2 regions of the Streptomyces sp. NPDC044921 genome follow, and region 1 is predicted to be linked to the other one. Evidence: predicted binding sites of a transcription regulator. Region 1 holds the regulator's gene; the other holds the start of a gene.
The links. Region 1 encodes HspR, which represses chaperone genes until heat shock. Its sites were predicted from a motif close to TTGAGNNNNNNNNNCTCAA; they were not measured.
Positions count from the first base shown of each region.

Region 2: the regulator HspR is predicted to act here: its motif matches at 2,519-2,537, upstream of lon (endopeptidase La).

Region 1 covers NZ_JBWKIF010000006.1:226,019-236,096, forward strand. Annotated here, with positions in the region: gene AC07DA_RS12130 (pyridoxamine 5'-phosphate oxidase family protein) at 1-145, shown strand, start outside; gene AC07DA_RS12135 (Rieske (2Fe-2S) protein) at 304-639, opposite strand; gene AC07DA_RS12140 (helix-turn-helix transcriptional regulator) at 941-1,960, shown strand; gene AC07DA_RS12145 (helix-turn-helix transcriptional regulator) at 1,957-2,943, shown strand; gene AC07DA_RS12150 (helix-turn-helix transcriptional regulator) at 2,906-3,952, opposite strand; gene AC07DA_RS12155 (DUF418 domain-containing protein) at 4,177-5,382, shown strand; gene AC07DA_RS12160 (sugar ABC transporter substrate-binding protein) at 5,413-6,522, opposite strand; gene AC07DA_RS12165 (heat shock protein transcriptional repressor HspR) at 6,818-7,270, opposite strand; gene dnaJ (molecular chaperone DnaJ) at 7,276-8,454, opposite strand; gene grpE (nucleotide exchange factor GrpE) at 8,485-9,138, opposite strand; gene dnaK (molecular chaperone DnaK) at 9,135-10,078, opposite strand, start outside.
Region 2 covers NZ_JBWKIF010000003.1:53,772-63,849, forward strand. Annotated here, with positions in the region: gene AC07DA_RS05375 (response regulator transcription factor) at 1-525, opposite strand, end outside; gene AC07DA_RS05380 (spermidine synthase family protein) at 661-1,338, opposite strand; gene AC07DA_RS05385 (GNAT family N-acetyltransferase) at 1,715-2,374, opposite strand; gene lon (endopeptidase La) at 2,560-4,995, shown strand; gene AC07DA_RS05395 (MarR family winged helix-turn-helix transcriptional regulator) at 5,176-5,718, shown strand; gene AC07DA_RS05400 (protein phosphatase 2C domain-containing protein) at 5,727-6,512, opposite strand; gene AC07DA_RS05405 (sensor histidine kinase) at 6,881-9,679, shown strand; gene AC07DA_RS05410 (roadblock/LC7 domain-containing protein) at 9,676-10,078, shown strand, end outside.

The sequences.
Region 1 (10,078 bases):
GTTCGTCCGCACGGAACCGGAACGGGTGGCCGAGGCGGAACGCCGCTACGCGGAGCGCTACGGGCGGACGCCCTCGCCGAACCCGTCGCGCGTGGTCATCGAGATCGAGCTGACGCGCGCGATGGGGCGCGGTTCGGCGAAGTGAAAATCCACACCCGTGATCGACTGGTTCCAGCCACCGGGGACGCGGGCCGATACCGGGAAATGTCCCCAGAAACTGCAGCGGCGTCACCGTGTTCAGGTCACGGTGACGCCGCTGCGGGGGGAAGCACCTGAGCGATCTGTTACGACGGGGGAATCGCGTCAGGCACTGCGGGGGGTGGCAGAGATGGTCCTCGGGACAGGGGAGTCGGCCTCCACCTGCTGGTGGTCCCGTTGGTCCAGGTTCACAAAGATCATTCCGTACCGCACGGCACATCGCACTGGCTGCGGCGCCCCCCGAGGCCGCCGCAGACACCGGTACGCCCGCACGTCTCCGTCCTCGTCCCGCGTGACGACGACCGGCTCACCGAACACGGTCACCATCAGCGAGTCACCGCTGTGGGGGATGGCGGTGACCAGGTCGATGAAGTGCCAGCCGGAGCGGTAGGCGGTGGCCATTTCACGGCGGAAGGAGCGGTCGTCGGGTGGAGTGGTCACGGTCAGCTCCCGGCTTCGTCAGCACCGGGAACCGCGGAGTCTCCCCTGCTGCCGGCGTCAGAATTCACCGCCACCGAAGGCCAGACGCTGTTCGCCCGTACGTCGTCCTTCACATCGGAGAAGCCCCCGAGCACACCCAGGGCCGCGGCGACGGAGAAGGCGGCGACAAGCACCGAGCGAAGCATTCTGCTGCACATAGTCGGCTTCGTCCTCACTTGAAGGTCCCCTTTTCCCCCGTCGAGTACGACGATGGCTCATTCGGGCACGTCATGGCCACACAATCGATGCATCATGTTCCTGCATGTTCAGGACCCTGGGGGGTGGAGATTTGGGATCAAATCAGACTAACGAGACACATCCCCATCCGATTACGGAGTTGTGCGAGGAAGGTGGCCGCCTTTACACCATCGCACTGCGCGCGGGACGTCTGGCGCGCAAGGACGCGGACCCCGCACCCTGCCTGATCGAGCTGGCCCTGCTCCACCCCGATCCCGACGACCCGACCTGGCTCCGTCCGGTCCCTCCCGTGGTAGCCCTCTCGCGGCAGCTCAACCCCCTGGAACAGGAGATCGCGGACCGCAGGCGCCGCGCGATCGACCTCGCGGAGACCTTCCAGCCGTTCATGACGCTCGGCGCCCAGATGGCCACGACCAGCGACTCCATCACCGTCCTGGAGGGCGGCGAGCGCATCAACGCCGCGCTGAACCTGGCCACCTCCCAGTGCCAGAAGGAGATGCTCACCCTGCAGCCCAGCGACCGGGTGTCCGAACGCAGCCTCCTGCAGGGCATGAAGCGCGACAGGCCGCTGATAGAACGCGGTGTGCGGATCCGCACCGTGTACCAGCACACGGCCCGGTACAACCCGGAGCAACTGGCGTACTCCGCCCGCCTCGCCGACGGCAAGGCGGAATACCGCACGATCGACGAACTCGTCGAGCGCCTGATCATCTGCGACGAGACCGTCGCCTTCATCCCCACCCGCGACGACCAGCAGGTCGCCCTGGAACTGCGGCACCCGGGGATCATCCGGTACCTCATCAAGGTCTTCGAGTTCATCTGGAACCGGGCGGTGCCGCTGAGCGAGACCACCCCCTACGAGATCGCGCCGGACGGCATCACGGAGATCCAGTACTCGATAGCCAAGCTCCTGGTCGAAGGCCATGTCGACGAGGCCATCGCCCGCCGCCTGGGCATGAACGTGCGCACCTGCCGGGCCCACATCGCCAAGCTGGCCTCGCTGCTGGGCAGCGGCAGCCGCGCCCAACTGGGCTACCTCATCGCCCAGTCGGGGATCCTGGAGCGGGAGGGAGCGCCCGAGTGAGCGCGCGGCACCGCGAGCACGGCGTCGAGGACCTGTGCACCGCCGGCAGGGAACTGTACGAACAGGCCCTGCGGCACGGGGGGTTGACGGCCGAGGACGGGCGGGCCGCTCCCTGCCTGGTGGACCTCGGCCTGCTCCATCCCGCCGTCGACGACCCGGCCCGGCTGGAACCCCTCGCCCCGGTCGTCGCGCTGCACCGGCTGCTGCGGAGCTCCGGGGAGCGGATCGCGCGGGAGCGGCAGCGCGAGGCGCGGCTGGCCGAGACGTTCGGTTCCCTGATGCGGATCGCCGGACCCCGCTCGGCGGCCGGCGACCCGCCCACGATCCGGCTGCTCACCGGCACGGAGCGGATCAACCAGGCCATCACCGACGCCATGGCCGACGCCCGCGAGGAAGTGATCACCGTCCAGCCCCGCACCGGACTGACCGGCGAACGCGGCCAGGCCGCCGACGCCGCCTCGCTCGGCCGCGACCAGGCCGCGCTGGACCGCGGCTGCCGCATCCGGACCCTGTACCCGCACACGCTGCGCCACTTCCCGACCATCATCGCCCGGTGCGAGCGGCTGGCGGGCGACGTCGAGCTGCGCTCCCTGGACGAGGTCCCCGACCGGCTCATCCTCATCGACCGCGCGGTGGCCTTCGTCCCGGCCGACAAGGACGGCGGACTCGCGCTGGAGATCCGCCACCCGGCCATCGTGGGATACCTGGCCACGGCCTTCGACCGCCTCTGGCGGCTGGCCACGCCCATGTACCCCGAAGCCGCCCCCCAGCCCTCCCGCGACGGCATCACCGCCCGCCAGCACGCCATAGCCACCCTCCTCGTGGAGGGTCACACCGACGCCGTCATCGCCGACCGGCTCGGGATGAACGTCCGCACCGCCCGGGTCCACATCGCCAAACTCGCCGCGACGCTGGGCAGCCGGAGCAGGGCTCAGCTCGGCTACCTCATCGGGCAGTCCGGGATCCTCGACCGGGAGCACTGACCTGCTGCCGTGCGGCCACCGCCCGCGGGGGGCCGTCCAGTCCCGCCTGGGCGATGCGCACGCCCAGCTGCGTACGGCTCGCCGCCCCCAGCGTCTCCGACAGCCGCGCGATGTGCGCCCGGCACGTCCGCACGCTGATCCCCAGCCGTTCCGCGATCACCGCGTCCTGGTGCCCCTCCGCGAGCAGGGCGGCGATCGACTGCTCCCGGTGGGAGATGCCCTCGATGCCGGTGTCGGGCAGCGGGGCCGTCAGCGGGATCGCCAGGCGCCACAGCCGTTCGAAGACCGTGACCAGGTACTCGATCAGCGCCGGGTGCCGCAGCTCCAGCGCCATCGTCCGGTCGGTGTTGGCGGGGATGAACGCCACCGTCCGGTCGAACAGGATCAGCCGGTCGATGACCTCGTCCAGCGTGCGCGCCTCGACCGCGTCGCCCATCAGCTCCAGGTACGTGAGCAACCCCTGCCCGTGCCGGGCGACATGGGTGTACAGGTCCCGCATCCGCACCCCGCGGCCCCGCAGTGCCAGCGCCCGGTGCAGCCCTTCGGAGAGCTCCGCCTCGCGGCGGATGCCGCCCGGCTGCACCGTCAGCACCTCGGTCGTGCACGCCTGCGTCGCCTCGTCCATCGCCGCCTGGATCCGGGCGAGTCCGTCGAGGACGCGGATCGCCGGGCCCTCCGCGGCCGCCGCGGCCGGCTGCACCTGGCGGCCCAGCCCGGCGTACCACTCGACCGCGGCGACCGCCGACCCCACCCGCCGCTGGCTCGCGCTGACCTCGTCGTACATCCCGCGCAGCAGCCGGGTCATGACCTCCTGCGGCGAGGTCGGCACCAGCCAGTCCATGTCGTCCGGGTCCGGGTGCAGCAGGGCGAGCTCCAGCAGGCAGGGCACCGGCTCCGCGTCCCGGCGCGTGACCCGGCCCCGCCGTACGGCCCGGGAATACACGCGATCCCCGGCCTCGCACAGCCGGTCGGCACCGTGAGGATGCTCCTCCGTCCCGTGCCCGGCCATCGCCCGTTCCACCCCCGGTTCCGCCGCCTTCCGCAGCGCCACTATGCGCGGCCCGGACCTGCTCCGCAACACGGCTCCCCCGGCCGGGAGTTCCTTTTTGCGCCGTTCGGTCCGTGAATCCGCGCGCTCCGCCGGCCCGTTGCCCCACGGGAGGTGCCGGGTCCGCGGCCGATGTGCCACCGTGTGATCACGGGCCGGGCCCGCCTGCCCGGCGAGGGGGAGAGATGAACGATGCGGGGGAACCGGCCGGCCCGCGCCGCCTGCCCGCCGTCGACGCGCTGCGGGGCTTCGCCCTGCTGGGCATCCTGGTGGTCAACAGCGCGCAGATGATGAGCCCTTACGAGGCGGAGGGGTTCCGCGACCCGGGCGCGGCGCCCGTGGACCACGTCGCCGTGTGGCTGGTGACGGCGCTGGCGTCGAGCAAGTTCTACCTGCTGTTCTCGTTCCTGTTCGGCTACAGCTTCACCCTGCAGACGGCCTCCGCCGAGCGGAACGGCGGGAACCCCACCGCGCGGTTCCTGCGCCGGTCCCTGGGCCTGGTGCTGCTCGGCCTGGCGCACGCGGTCCTGTTGTACACCGGCGACATCCTCATGGCCTACGGCCTGCTGGGTCTGGTCCTGTGGGGGGCGCGGCGGGCCGCGCCGGCCACGGCCGTGAAGGCCGCCGCCTGGATCCACGGCGTGTTCGGCGCCGTCCTCGTCGGGCTGGGGGCGCTCACCACGGCGGTGGACGAGGTGGAACCGGTGCCGCACGGGGCGATCGCCGAGGCCGTGGCCGCCTACCGCGGCACCGCCGGCACGGTGGTACGGGAGAACCTGGACCGGCTGCCGCTCACCTTCGCCGCCATGCTCCTGATGGCGCCGGGCGTGCTCGCGGCCTTCCTCCTCGGTCTGGCCGCGGGCCGGCGGCGCCTGCTCGCTCCCGGCGGGGTGGGCCGCGCCCGGCTGCGGCGGACCGCGGCCGCCGGACTGGCCGTGGGAGTCCCGGGAGCTGTCTTCTTCGCCTCCGCCGCCCAGGGGCCGCTGGACGACCGCTGGCACCTCCTGGGCGTCGGCGTGGGGACCCTGACGGCCCCGGCCCTGTCGGCCGCGTACGCGTGCCTGCTGCTGCTCCTGCTGGACTCGCCCCGGGCGGACCGCGTGCGGCGGCTCTTCGTCCCGGCGGGCCGCCTCGCGCTGACGAACTACCTCGGGCAGTCCCTGGTCGTGATGTGCCTGGCGACGGCGTACGGCCTGTCCCTGTACGGGCGTCTGGGAGCGGCCGCCGTGCTGCTGCTCGCCCTCGCCGTGTACGCCCTCCAGCTGGCTCTGAGCACGGCGTGGCTGCGGCGTTTCCGGTACGGGCCCGCCGAGTGGCTGCTCCGGGCGCTCACGCTGGCGGAACGCCCGGGGCGGGCCCGCGTCCCGCGAGCGCCCGAACCGGCCGGCTGAGACCGGCGGCCCGGCCGGGACCGGGCCGCGCTAGTCGAGACCCGCCGCCTCGCACGCCGCCTTGTACCTGGCCGTGCAGATGTCCGACAGCTTGTAGATGTCGTCGGCCACGACGGTGTCCTTGATGTTCTCCTTGGTCAGCGCCACCACCGGCACGAGCTGCGCCGGGATGCCCTTGTGGGTGGGGCTGTCGACCTTGTCCCGGGCGAGGGCGGCGAACTGGATGTCCCGGCCCTGCACCTTGGCGACGGCCATCTCCGCGGCGTTCTCCGCCTCCTGCGGGTACGACTTGTAGACGCTCATGTACTGCTCGCCCGCGAGGATCCGCTGCACGGCCGCCAGTTCCGCGTCCTGGCCGGTGATCGGCGGCAGGTCGGTCACGCCCGCGGCCTTGAGGGCCTTGACGATGCCGCCGGCCATGCCGTCGTTGGCCGAGTAGACGGCCTTGATGTCGTCCTTGCCGATCTTCGCGATCGCCTCGGCCATGTTGGCCTCGGCGTTCTCCGGCTTCCAGTCCTTGGTGTCGAAGGACTGCGCGATCGTCACCTTGCCGTTCAGCTCGGACAGCGCCCCGGCCTTGAACTGCTTGGCGTTGGGGTCCGTGGACGAGCCGTTCATCATGACGATCTTGTCGGACAGGCTCGCCTTCTCGCCGATGGCCTCCAGCAGGGAGCGCCCCTGGACCTCGCCGACCAGTTCGTTGTCGAAGGAGATGTACGCGTCGATGGGGCCCTCGGCCAGCCGGTCGTAGGCGATGACCGGGATCCCGGCCTCCTTCGCCTTCTTCACGCCGTCGGCGATGGCGTGCGAGTCGACCGCGTCCAGCAGGATCACGTCGACCCGGTCGTCGATCATCCGCTGCATCTGGTCGGCCTGCTTGTCGGCGCTCGCCTCGGCGTTGGCGTACTCGACGCGGCCCTTGTCGTTGGTGAGGGACTCGACCTTCCGCTTGATGATCGGGTAGTCGAAGTTCTCGTAGCGCGTGTTGGCCTTCTCCGGCAGCAGCAGGCCCACCGTGATGTCGTTGCCCTTGGTCGGGCTCGCGTCGTCACTGCTCCCGGTCGCGTTGAGCACGCCGCAGCCGGCGAGCGAGACGGAGATCGTGGCGGCGGCCACGGATATGGCGATACGACGACGCATGCGGGGGCTCACTTCGCGTGTGATTCGGACGTGGGCACAGCATTGCGGCCCATGTGTCTGAAAAGACAACGCGGACGCGCCCCCCAGCGTCAAGCGGAACCACTTAACGAGATGACAACACCACGCTCCGCAGCAGTTGTGAAGACTCTGCGGAACCGCCTTCAAGTGCCGCACACCACCCGGTCATCGGCGGGGCGGCCGGAAAAACCGCCGCAAGGGACCCAAGGCGCACGAAAAGGGCCGGGAGTCAACTCCCGGCCCTCTCCTGGTGCCTGCCGGCCACACACCGCGCCGGTCAGTCCGACGTCTGCTGCCGCTTCGGCCGCCACACCACCAGCGCGCTGGTCTGCTGCACCTCCTGGTACGGCACCAGGTCCCGGCGGTACGACGCGTGCACCGCCGCCTCGCGCTGGCGCATGGCCGCCGCGGCGCCGTCGAGCGCGTCCTCCAGCTCGGCCACCCGGGCCTGGAGGGCCGCGACCTGGTTCTCCAGTTCGATGATGCGCTTGATTCCGGCCAGGTTGATGCCCTCGTCCTGCGACAACTGCTGCACCTGGCGGAGCAGTTCGATGTCGCGGGCCGAGTAGCGCCGGCCCCGGCCGGCCGTGCGGTCCGGGGACACCAGGCCCAGACGGTCGTACTGGCGCAGGGTCTGCGGGTGCAGGCCGGACAGCTGGGCCGCCACCGAGATGACGTAGACCGGGGTCTCCTCGGTCAGTTCATACGGGTTGCGTCGACGACCGTCCATCTGACTCATGCTCCCTTCGCGGCCTGGAACAGCTCCGCCCGCGGATCCTCACCCGCGGTCGCCTCGCGATACGCCTCGAGTGCGTCACGAGCCTTCCCCGTCAGGTCCTTCGGGACACTCACCTCGACGGTGACCAGGAGGTCCCCGCGGGTGCCGTCCTTGCGGACCGCGCCCTTGCCCCGGGCGCGCATCGTACGGCCGTTCGGCGTGCCCGGGGGCAGCTTCAGCGTGACGGGCGGGCCGCCCAGCGTCGGCACCCGGACCTCGCCGCCGAGGGCCGCCTCGGCGAACGTGACCGGGACGGTGACGGTGAGGTTGTCGTCCTTGCGGCCGAACACCGGGTGGGAGTCGACGTGCACGACGACGTACAGGTCGCCCGCCGGACCGCCGCGCTCGCCCGGCGCGCCCTTGCCGCGCAGCCGGATCCGCTGGCCGTCGCTGACGCCCGCGGGGATGCGCACCTGCATGGTCCGCGAGGACTTGGCCCGGCCGCTGCCCTTGCAGACGTCGCAGGGGGTCTCGGCGATCAGGCCGCGGCCCTTGCAGTCCGGGCAGGGGTCGGTGAGCGAGAAGCCGCCACCGCTGCCCCGGGCGACCTGCCCGGTGCCGACGCAGGTCGGGCACACGCGCGGTGTGCCGTTCTTGTCGCCGGTGCCCGAACAGGCCTTGCAGGGCGACTGCGAGGACATCCGCAGCGGCACGGTCGCGCCCTCGATCGCCTCCGTGAAGCTGAGCGTGACCTCGGACTCGATGTCCTGGCCGCGCCGGGGCTGGGTACGCGTGCCCGGGCCGGCGCCGCCGCGGTTGAACAGGCCCCCGAAGACGTCACCGAGGCCGCCGCCGAAGCCGCCGGCGCCCTGGCCCCCCTGGCCGCCCCCGAAGAGGTCGCCCAGGTCGAAGTTGAAGGAGCCGCCCGCGCCGCCGGGCCCGGGGCGGAAGCCGCCGTTGCCGAAGAGGGCGCGTGCCTCGTCGTACTCCTTGCGCTTCTTGGGGTCACCGAGGATGTCGTTGGCCTCGGAGATCTCCTTGAAGCGCTCCTCGGCCTTGACGTTTCCCTTGTTGGCGTCCGGGTGGTACTCGCGGGCGAGCTTCCGGTACGCCTTCTTGATCTCGGCCTCGGTGGCGTCCTTGGGGACGCCGAGGACCTTGTAGTAGTCCTTCTCGATGAAGTCCTTGGTGCTCATCCTCGACGCCCCTCCTTCCCTTCGTCCACGTCAGCCCTCGTCCGGGCCACCGCTCTCCTTGTCGTCGGCGTCGGCGGACTCCTCCGCCTTGACCGTCTGTGCCCCCGGCTGGGGTTCGGCCACCGCCACCCGCGCGGGGCGGATGGTGCGCTCGCCGATCCGGTACCCGGGCTGCAGAATCGCCACGCAGGTCGTCTCGGTGACGTCCGGCGCGTAGCTGTGCATCAGGGCTTCGTGGATCGTCGGGTCGAAGGGCTCGCCCTCCTTGCCGAACTGCTGCAGGCCCATCTTCGCCGCGGTGCTCTCCAGCGACTCGGCGACGGACTTGAAGCCGCCGACCAGTTCGCCGTGTTCGCGGGCGCGGCCGATGTCGTCGAGCACGGGCAGGAGCTCGGTCAGGAGGTTCGCGATGGCGATCTCCTTGACCGCGATCCGGTCGCGCTCGACCCGGCGGCGGTAATTCTGGTACTCGGCCTGGAGGCGCTGGAGGTCCGCGGTGCGCTCACTGAGCGCGGTGCGCACCTGGTCCAGCTGGGCCACCAGACCGGCGTCCTGGCCCGTGTCCCCGGCCGGGGCCGCCTTCTCCTCGGAGGAGGAGGCGGCCTTCGGCTCGGCGTCGTCGGAGGTGGCGCCGGAAGGGACGTCGGGCTGCTGCTCGTCGAAGCCCGGGGTCTCCTCCGTCACGCGGCACCGTCCTTCCGGTCCTCGTCGACGATCTCGGCGTCGACGACGTCGTCGTCGGCCTTGGCGTCACCGGCACCCGCGCCGGCTCCGGCGGAGGCACCGCCGGCGGCCTGGGCGCCCTGCGCGTCGGCGTACATGGCCTGGCCCAGCTTCTGGGAGACGGCCGCGACCTTCTCCGTGGCGGTGCGGATCTCGGCCGTGTCCTCGCCCTTGAGCTTCTCCTTCAGCTCGCCGACGGCCTGCTCGACCTCGGTCCTGATCTCGCCCGGGACCTTGTCCTCGTTGTCCTTGAGGAACTTCTCGGTCTGGTAGACGAGCTGCTCGCCCTGGTTGCGGGTCTCGGCGGCCTCGCGGCGCTTGTGGTCCTCCTCCGCGTAGCGCTCGGCCTCCTCGCGCATGCGGTCGACCTCGTCCTTCGGCAGCGAGGAGCCGCCGGTGACGGTCATCTTCTGCTCCTTGCCCGTGCCCAGGTCCTTGGCGGTCACGTGCATGATGCCGTTGGCGTCGATGTCGAAGGACACCTCGATCTGCGGGACGCCGCGGGGCGCCGGGGGCAGACCGGTCAGCTCGAACATCCCGAGCTTCTTGTTGTACGCCGCGATCTCGCGCTCGCCCTGGTAGACCTGGATCTGCACGGACGGCTGGTTGTCCTCGGCGGTGGTGAAGATCTCGGACCGCTTGGTCGGGATCGTCGTGTTCCGCTCGATGAGCTTGGTCATGATGCCGCCCTTGGTCTCGATGCCGAGGGACAGCGGGGTGACGTCGAGGAGCAGGACGTCCTTGACCTCGCCCTTGAGGACACCGGCCTGCAGGGCGGCGCCGATGGCGACGACCTCGTCCGGGTTGACGCCCTTGTTGGCGTCCTTGCCGCCGGTCAGCTCCTTGACGAGCTCGGCGACGGCGGGCATGCGGGTCGAGCCGCCGACCAGGACCACGTGGT
Region 2 (10,078 bases), on a different contig from region 1:
GAGGTGCACGTCCTCGCTGCGCACCCGGACGCGGCGCTGCGCGTGGTCGATCTCCAGTTCGCCCAGGCGCAGGATGCCGCTGCGCGGCGTCGCGGCGGCCAGCGCCGCCCGCTCCACGCGGCGCAGCAGCACGTGCACGCGCGCCGCCAGCTCCCGCATCGAGAACGGCTTGGTCATGTAGTCGTCCGCGCCGACGCCGAGACCGACCAGCATGTCGGTCTCGTCGTCGCGCGCGGTGAGCATCAGCACCGGCACCGGGCGGGCGGCCTGCACCCGGCGGCAGACCTCCAGACCGTCGAAGCCCGGCAGCATGATGTCGAGGATCAGCAGGTCGGGCTGCCACGCCTCGGCGGTGTCGACGGCGGCCGGACCGTCGCCCGCGGTTTGCACGAGGAATCCCTCGGCTCGCAGACGGGTCGCGATGGCGTCGACGATCGTGGCGTCGTCCTCGACCACGAGAACCCGGCGCTGTGCGCCCGGGGTGGCCGTCGCCGAACCGTTGTGGGAGGTCTGTGTCTGCTCCATCGCCCGCCCCTGGGGTGTGCTGTCCGGAATCAGTGGGGTGATTCCTTCTGACTGGCTATGCGTGCGCATCGTTGCGATTGACGCTTGAATGATCGGCGTCAGAGGAGCAGCGTACGGGCAGGCAGCACGCCTTTGCTATCCAGGGCGGATGCCGAGGTGCACGACGTCGGGAACGCCCCGGGCAACCGGGATCTCTTCGGTACGCACGTGTTGGAACCCGGCATTCCGCAAGGTTCCCTCGAATTCCGGAGACGGCTGTGCGGACCAGACGGCGAGGACCCCTCCGGGTCTCAACACCCGTGCGCAGCCCGCCAGTCCGGCTTCGCCGTAGAGATGCGCGTTGTCCTCAGTCACGGTCCAGTCGGGGCCGTTGTCGATGTCGAGGCACAGGGCGTCGTACGTGTCCGATGTCTCATTGACGTATGCGACGAGATCCGCTTCGACGATGTCCGTGCGGGGGTCGGCGAGGGCCCCGGCGGAGATCGCGGAGAGCGGGCCGTCGCGATGCCATTCGACGATCGCGGGCTCGCGTTCCACCACCGCGATCCGCCCCCAGCGCGGGTCCGCGGCGGCGTGTGCGAGGGAGAAGCCGACGCCGAGTCCGCCGATCAGCACGTCGGGGCGCTCCCGGCCCGGCAGGGCCTCCAGGGCGGCGTCGACGAGCCGCCGTTCCGAGCGGCCGTCGGAGGTGTCCATCAGGAAACAGCCGTTGGCGATGATCTCCAGCCGGTCGCCGTGCCGCCGCAGCACGACCTCGCCGTGCGGGCCCTCGCGCCGGTCCGGGACGTCAGGCGTGTCGTATGAGGTGGGCATCGGTTCATCCTGGCAGGTCCCGGTCGGCGTGGGCACGGGATTACCGGGGGAGGCCGCGGGGAGCGACGAGGCCGCCGTGTGCCGGCTGACTCGTGGCGCCCGTCACACAGCGGGGCGGGAGGCGGGCGAAGGCCGCACCCGACGGAAGGAACGCCCCCGTGAAACGCACCGCGCCGCCCCGCGAGACCTGGCCCTCGGCATCGCGACCCGGCCGCCGGTCCGGCACGCGACCCGGGCGGTGCCGGCCGGGGGCTGAAGCGCGCGGGCAGCCGGAGCGCCGCCGTGCTCGTGGGAGGCCGCCGGAGGACCGTACGCGCGCGGGGCTGCCGGGTGGTTCGAGTCCGCGCCCCGGTCTCGCGTGGTGGCCGCGGGCCGTTCACGCCCCCGCGAGGGCCGGCCGGTCGTGTCTGGCGCTGGTCAGCACGGCCGTGACCTCCCAGCCCAGCGTCTCGTAGAGGGCGCGCCCCGCGGGCGTGCCGGCCAGGACGCCGGTCCGCGCTCCCCGCCGGGCGGCGGCGCACTGCAGCGTCCGCATGACGAGGCCGCCCAGTCCCTTGCGGCGGTGTTCCGGGGCCGTCTCGATCCGGTCGGCGACGGCGGTGCCGCCGATCGTGGTGATCTGGCCGCGCGCCGCCAGGGAGCCGTCGGGGGCGGCCACCATCAGGTGGGTCACCGCGCCCCGCGGCCACGTGCGCAGCCGGTAGCCGTCGGGGACGTCCGGAGCGCCGTGCGCCGCCAGCGGGACCGTCATGAGGTAGCCGGGCTCGGGGTCGATCCACCAGCCGTCGTCCAGCCAGCCGGCGACCACCGCCGGGTCCCGGAAGGCCTTCAGCCACACGCCGTCCCCGGTGACCGCGCCGGCCACCTTGCGCACGGTCGTCTCGTCGAGGCCGTCGCCCGTCGCGCCGAACACGTGTCGTGTGACGTGCCCGTACAGCCCCACGTCGATCGTCCAGCCCCACGGCTCGGGCAGGGGCGGAGCCGCCCCGCGCGACACGACCCACCCGTCCACCCACGCCCGCACGGTCCTGTCCACGCCCGCTCCTGTAGTCAGATGTAATCGGTGAAAGGTCATCGTGTCCATTACCCGCGCCGACCTTACGCGCCGCTCCGTCGCCGGCGTCACCGGTGATCGCTCAGAGCGAACACCCCCCGGGGAACAACCGGCCGCCCTCAAGCATTGAGTCGGCATAGCTCAACTTGACTGCCGAAGGGGAGATCATGGCTTCGACGTCCACACCGCTCACCCTGCCCGTGCTGCCGCTCGACGACGAGGTCGTGCTGCCCGGGATGGTGGTCCCGCTGGACCTGAGCGACTCCGAGGTCCGTGCCGCGGTGGAGGCCGCCCAGGCCGCCGCTCGGACAACGCCCGGAAAGCCCCGGGTACTCCTGGTGCCACGCATCGACGGGACGTACGCGAACACCGGTGTCCTCGGCACCGTCGAGCAGGTCGGCCGGCTGGCCGACGGCGACCCGGGCGCCCTGATCCGCGGCCGGGGGCGGGTGAGGATCGGTGCGGGGACCACGGGCCCCGGCGCGGCCCTGTGGGTCGAGGGCACCGGCGTCGACGAGACCGTGCCGGAGCCGCTGCCCGGCCAGGTCGCCGAACTGGTCAAGGAGTACAAGGCCCTCGCCACCGCCTGGCTGCGCAAGCGCGGTGCCTGGCAGGTCGTCGACCGGGTCCAGGCCATCGACGACGTCTCGGCGCTGGCCGACAACTCCGGCTACTCGCCGTTCCTGACCACCGACCAGAAGGTCGAACTGCTGGAGACCACCGACCCGGTGGCCCGGCTCAAGCTCGCCACGCAGCAGCTGCGCGACCACCTGGCCGAGCAGGACGTGGCCGAGACCATCGCCAAGGACGTCCAGGAGGGCGTCGACAAGCAGCAGCGCGAGTTCCTGCTGCGGCGTCAGCTCGAAGCCGTCCGCAAGGAGCTGCGCGAGCTGAACGGCGAGCAGGAGGGCGAGGAGTCCGACGACTACCGCGCCCGGGTGGAGGCCGCCGACCTGCCCGAGAAGGTCCGCGAGGCCGCCCTGAAGGAGGTCGACAAGCTGGAGCGCTCCTCCGACCAGTCGCCCGAGGGCTCGTGGATCCGCACCTGGCTCGACACGGTCCTGGAGATGCCGTGGAACGAGCGCACCGAGGACGCCTACGACATCCAGGGCGCCAAGGCGGTCCTGGACGCCGAGCACGCCGGGCTGGAGGACGTCAAGGAGCGCATCACCGAGTACCTGGCGGTGCGCAAGCGGCGCAACGACCGGGGGCTGGGCGTCATCGGCGGGCGGCGCGGCGGTGCCGTGCTCGCGCTCGTCGGACCGCCCGGCGTCGGCAAGACCAGCCTCGGCGAGTCCGTCGCCCACGCGATGGGCCGCAAGTTCGTCCGCGTCGCCCTCGGCGGTGTCCGCGACGAGGCCGAGATCCGCGGCCACCGGCGCACCTACGTCGGCGCCCTGCCGGGCCGTGTCGTCCGGGCCATCAAGGAGGCCGGGTCGATGAACCCGGTCGTGCTCCTCGACGAGATCGACAAGGTCGGCTCGGACTTCCGGGGCGACCCGGCCGCCGCCCTGCTCGAAGTGCTCGACCCGGCGCAGAACCACACCTTCCGGGACCACTACCTGGAGGTCGAACTGGACCTGTCGGACGTGGTCTTCCTCGCCACCGCCAACGTCCTGGAGGCGATCCCCGAGGCCCTGGCCGACCGCATGGAGATCGTCCGCCTCGACGGCTACACCGAGGACGAGAAGGTCGTCATCGCCCGCGACCACCTGCTCCCGCGCCAGCTGGAGCGGGCCGGACTGGGCGCCGACGAGGTGACCATCGACGAGAGCGCCCTGCGCAAGCTCGCCGGCGAGTACACCCGCGAGGCGGGCGTGCGCACCCTGGAGCGGTCGATCGCCCGGCTGCTGCGCAAGGTCGCCGCCCAGCACGAACTGGGGGAGCGGGAGCTGCCGTTCACCGTCCGCGACGAGGACCTGCGCGACCTGATCGGCCGGCCGCACCACGTGCCCGAGTCCGCCCAGGACCCGGCCGAGCGCCGGACGTCCGTACCGGGCGTGGCCACCGGGCTCGCGGTGACCGGCGCGGGCGGTGACGTGCTCTTCGTCGAGGCGTCGCTGGCCGACCCGGAGACCGGCGCGGCCGGGCTGACCCTGACCGGTCAGCTGGGCGACGTGATGAAGGAGTCCGCGCAGATCGCGCTGAGCTTCCTGCGCTCCCACGGCGCCGAGCTCGAACTGCCGGTGGGCGACCTGAAGGACCGGGGGGTGCACATCCACTTCCCGGCGGGCGCGGTCCCCAAGGACGGTCCGAGCGCCGGCATCACGATGACCACGGCCCTCGCGTCCCTGCTGTCCGGGCGCCTGGTCCGCACGGACGTGGCCATGACCGGCGAGGTCTCGCTGACCGGGCGGGTCCTGCCGATCGGCGGTGTGAAGCAGAAGCTGCTCGCGGCGCACCGGGCGGGCGTCACCACCGTGATCATCCCCAAGCGCAACGAGCCCGATCTGGACGACGTCCCGGCGGAGGTGCTGGACAAGCTCGACGTCCACACCGTCACCGACGTCCGCCAGGTCCTGGAGCTGGCGCTCGCGCCCGCGACGAGCGGCGCGGCGCCGGAGGTTCCGGTCGCGGCGGTGGGGGCACCGCCCAGGCTTTAGGGGCTGGGGGAGGACGCGGCCGGTTAGGGAAGGCCCGGGTTCCCGTGCGGGGGGCCCGGGCCTTCACCGTGTGGTGCCCCTGTGGACACGGACGCCCTGACCTGGGAATACTTGCCGGGCTGCGGCGCCGGCGGCAGCGGGCGGACAATCTCAGTAGCGACGACCTAGGCGGGGACTGACGTGCACGAGGGCGGCAACGACGACGGACACCGGGCCGGACCCGGTGAGTCCGCGGACGCCGGTGTGGCCGGAAGCGGTACGGCCGCAGGCGGTGTGGCCGGCAGCGGTGTGGACCGGCCCGCCTTCCTCGCGCTGGAGCGGGAACTGACCGTACTGCTGCGGCGGGCCCGGGCCAGCCAGGGCGAGATGGCCCGCGAGGTCCACCCCGACCTGGAGTCGTCCGCCTACGGGCTGCTCGTCCGGCTGGACGAGTGCGGCCAGCAGCGGGCCACCGAACTCGCCGCCTACATCGGCGTCGGCAAGGCGACGATGTCCCGCCAGCTGCGCGCCCTGGAGGAACTCGGCCTGGTCGCCCGCGAGCCGGACCCCGCCGACGGCCGTGCCTGGCTGGTCGCCCTCACCCAGGAGGGCCACGACCGCGTCCGCCGGGTCCGCGAGGCCCGGCGCGCCCGCTACGCCGGCCGCCTGGCCGACTGGGAGACGCGCGAGGTCACGGAACTGGCCCGGTTGCTGCACCAGCTCAACCGCGGCATGGAGAGGTAGCGGGTCCCTCAGAACTCGACGTACACGACCGTCGCGTCGTCGTGCCGCTTGCCGCGGCCGGTCAACGTCGTGGCGGCGTCCGCCCGTTCCAGCGTCCGCACCCGGTCCACGAGCGCCTGCGGTCCCTCCTTGCGCACGAGGTGGAAGCAGTCCGCCCAGCCGCCCTCCTCGAACCTCTCCACCCAGCGGGCGGCGCCGTCCGTCAGGGCGGCCAGGGCACGGACCCGGTGGCGGGGCACGGTCCCGGTCACCGCCCGGCCGGCCACCGCGGGGTCCGCGGCGGCGGTGAAGAAACCGCCCTCCTTGTTCCGCAGCGTCGCGTCCACCACCGCGTCCGTGGCCAGTGCCGAACGGGGCAGCAGGGCCAGCCGGTCGTCGAGGACGGGTGTGACCGCGCCGTCGGCGGACTCCAGGAGGAGGGCCGAGTCCGACAGGACGAGGTACTCCACCGTGTCCGGATTCCAGCGGGCCGCGACCACCGTGGCCTGGGGAGTGCGAGGGTGAGAAAGGTCACAGGTTGAAGCGTGTGCCTCGGCGGTACGCGCGATGGCGCGGGACAAGGCTTCGACCAGGGGAACATCCGGGAGTGAAACGGTCAGTTCGGTCAGTGCGCCACCGAGGCGAGCGGTGAACCAGGGGACGGAATGCAGACAGCCCGTCCCGGCCTTCGGCGGGGTCACCCCGTCCAGGACGACGAGTGAACCGCCCTGTCCTGAAGCCGGTAGCCCGACACTGGCGAAGTCCTCGTTGGGGCGGTCGGCGTCTCCCGGCTCCGAAGCGAGTTCAGTACGCATCCAGCCAGTCTGCACGAGCCCTTCACAAGGTCCGCAGAAGGCTGGCAATGGTCGCCGTACCGGCGCACCCGCGCAGGTCAGGCGCCTGGTTTGGGATGGAATGATTTGTTCCGGGAAGGCGCGGTGGCGAATACTGCCACCGCCCGCCCCCGGCGTCCAACCGGCGTGCCGCGCGAGGCCGCGGCAAGAGCCCGCGGAACTTGCCCCTCAACTCCCCTCCGGGGTTCACTCCTTCGGGTGGCGGGTCAGGTGATGCGCGTGCGCTGCCCACCGGCGCTGGGAGGGTCGGGAAGTGTACCGGGAGTACGCGCCAGTTGACGGAGCGTCATCCGGGCCCAAGGGTTCACGAGTCAGGAATGCGAGCACCGGTGCAGAAGTCGCGGCCTCGTCGCACAGGCAAGCAGACGGCCCCCGTTCAGGGCGCTGAGCCGACGCCCCCCACCGGCAAGGGCCGCCCCACACATGTCCGCAACCGGCTCATCGTGGCCGTGGCCGTGGTCGCCGCGGCCATCGCCGGTGCCGGCACCCCCTCGGTGCTGGCCGCCTCGGCCGAACTCCACGACTCCCAGGAACTGGTGACGCTCGCGGAGCAGACGCAGCACGCCCTCGCCCTCGCCCACTCCCTGGCCGACGAGCGCGACGAGGTCACCGCGTACATCGCGGCGGGCCGCCCCAAGTCCAAGGCGCCCTCCGAGCAGCACAGCGAGCGCGTCGACCGGCAGGTCGAGGAGCTGCGGGCCGACACCGACACGCCCGCCGCGCTCCGCTCGGGCCTCGACGGCATAGCGGCCGTGCGGCGAGCGGCGCTCACCGGCAAGAGCAGCGCACTCGAAGCGCACCAGGCGTACTCCGCCGCCATCACCGAACTCCACCGGCTCGCCGAGCAGCTGGCCGAGCAGACGCCGCCCCGCGCGGGGTCCGGCGGCCACGCCCTGGCCGAGCTGGACTCCGCCGTGCAGCAGGCCGCCGCGGCCCGCGGGCTGCTGCTCGCCGCGCTCAGCGTGCCGCGCGCCACCGAGACGGTCATCGACCCCGTCACCGGCCTGCCGACCGAGACCGCCACGTCCTCCGGCGCCGAGGCCCGGCAGCGCGACGCCCTGAGCGCCGCCGCCCAGCAGGCCCGGCTGCGCTCCGACGCGGCCCTGGCCGACTTCCGCGCCACCGCCCCCAAGGCGGCCCGCACCTCCTTCGACAACACGGTCACCGGCACCGAGGTCAACTCCGCCGAGAAGTACCTCGCCACCCTCACCGACCAGCCCTCGCTGTCCGGCGGCGAGCTGAACACCGACGCCAAGCGGCTGGAGACGGCCCTGTCCGCCCGGGTCGACCTGATGCGCGGCGTCGAGTCCGCCCTCTACGACCGCCGCACCAAGGACCTGGAGGCCCTGCGCGACGACGACGTCACCGCGCTGGAGATCCGCATCGCCGTCCTCGGCGCCCTGATGCTGCTGGCCGTCGGTGTGGCCACGGGCATGGCCCGCAGCCTCACCCGCCCGCTCGCCGTGCTGCGCCTGGGCACGAAGCGCCTCGCCGAGGCCGAGGACCCGGCGGCCGAGGAACCGGTGAGGTTCACCGGCCGCAACGACGAGTTCGCCCAGGTCGTCCGCTCCGTGAACGCCCTGCACGCCCACGCGGCCGCGCTCACCGAGCGGATCACCACGCTGGAGTCGGACCGCAAGCACCTCGTCGGCCAGCGCCAGAAGATGGCCGACGCGCGCGAGGAACTGCGCGGTCAGCTCGCCGAGTCCGCCGCCCAGCTGGAGCGGCTGCGCACGGCCATCGGCGGCACCTTCGTCAACCTCGCCCTGCGCACCCTCGGCCTGGTCGAGCGGCAACTGGCCGTCATCGAGAACCTGGAGGAGCGCGAGCAGGACCCCGACCGCCTCTCCACGCTGTTCAAGCTCGACCACTTCGCCACCGTCATGCGCCGGCACAGCGAGAACCTCCTCGTCCTCGCCGGCACCGAGCACGTCCAGCACGCCGCCGGGCCCGTGCCGCTGGTGGACGTCGTCCGCGCCGCGGTGAGTGAGATCGAGCGGTACGAGCGGGTCCGGATCGCCGCGCTGCCGCCGCACGCGCACATCGCCGGCTTCGCCGCCGACGACCTCTCGCACCTGCTGGCCGAACTCATGGAGAACGCCACCTCGTTCTCCCCGCCCGACCTGCCCGTGGAGATCTCCGGCTGGCTGCTGGAGAACGGCGAGGTGATGCTCTCCGTCCAGGACGAGGGCATCGGGATGACCGAGGGCCGGCTGGAGCGCCTGAACGCCCGCCTGTCCGACTTCGACCCGGAGGCGCCCTACGACCAGGAGGGCGAGGACGGCCTCGGCCTCGGCCTGTACGTCGTCGCCCGGCTCGCGCACCGCCACGGCGTGCGCGTCCAGCTGCGCGAGCAGAAGCAGGGCGGGGTCGCGGCGGTCGTCGTCCTGCCCCGGACCCTGCTGGCGGCGGCCCCGCCCGCGGCCGTCCCGGCCTCCGGACCGGTGGCCGGCGCCGCCCACTCCTTCTCCCTGCCGGGCGCCGACGCGGAGGCCAACTCCAACGTCCTGCACGGCCGCACGAGCGGCGGGGACCCGCTGGTGGTCCTGGCCGAGAAGGCGGTACGGCGGGAGGAGGCCGGCCAGGACGCGCCCGCGGCCGAGCACCCGGAACCGGCCGGGGCCGGGGAACCGCCCGCGGACGACGGGCCGGCAGCGGCCGAGACCCCTGCCGAGACCACCATGGAACTGCTGGCCCCGGCACCGCAGGAGGAGCCGGAGCCCACGCAGCACGAGAGCGCGGCCGACGACGGCGGTCCCGCCCCGCACGGGCCGGGCCCGCACGCTCACGAGACCCGCACGGGGGGTGCGGGCGGGAGCGCACACGCCGAAGGCGAGGCGGAGGCCGACGCCGAACACGAACGCGTCACCGACAAGGGCCTGCCCAAGCGCACGCCCAGGATCACCGCCCCGGCCACCGCTCCGCGCCAGCGCAGCGGCTCGGTCGACGCCGAGGCCCTGCGCCGCCGCCTCGGCGGCTTCCGCCAGGGGGCGCAGGCCGGCTACCGCGAGGTGGAGGCGGAGATCGCCGAGCAGACGGCCTCGCACCAGCGGCCGGACCTCGGCACATCTGGACCAGCTGATTCCGAAGAAGCCACGGGGGGCACAGTCGAGGAGGCAAGCAGTTGACCGCGCCCAGTACCTTCGGACTGATCGGACTGAGCAGTGAGGCCCGCAACCTGCACTGGCTGCTGACCAACCTCGTCGAGGAGGTGCCCGGCATCCTCTCGGTCGCCGTCGTCTCCTCCGACGGACTGCTTCTGCTGTCCTCCGACGCAGACCGCAACAAGGAGGCCCGGGAGGCCCTGCAGAGCCGCGGGACCCGTCCCACCGGCCCGCGCGGCTCCGCCGCCGACCTCGCCACCATCGTCTCGGGCATCGGCAGCCTGACCATCGGCGCCGCCAAGCTGATGGACTTCGGCGGGGTCAAGCACACCATGATCGCCATGGAGGAGGGCAGCCTGTTCGTCATGTCGATCAGCGACGGCTCGCTGCTCGGCGTGCACGGCTCGGCGGACTGCGACATGA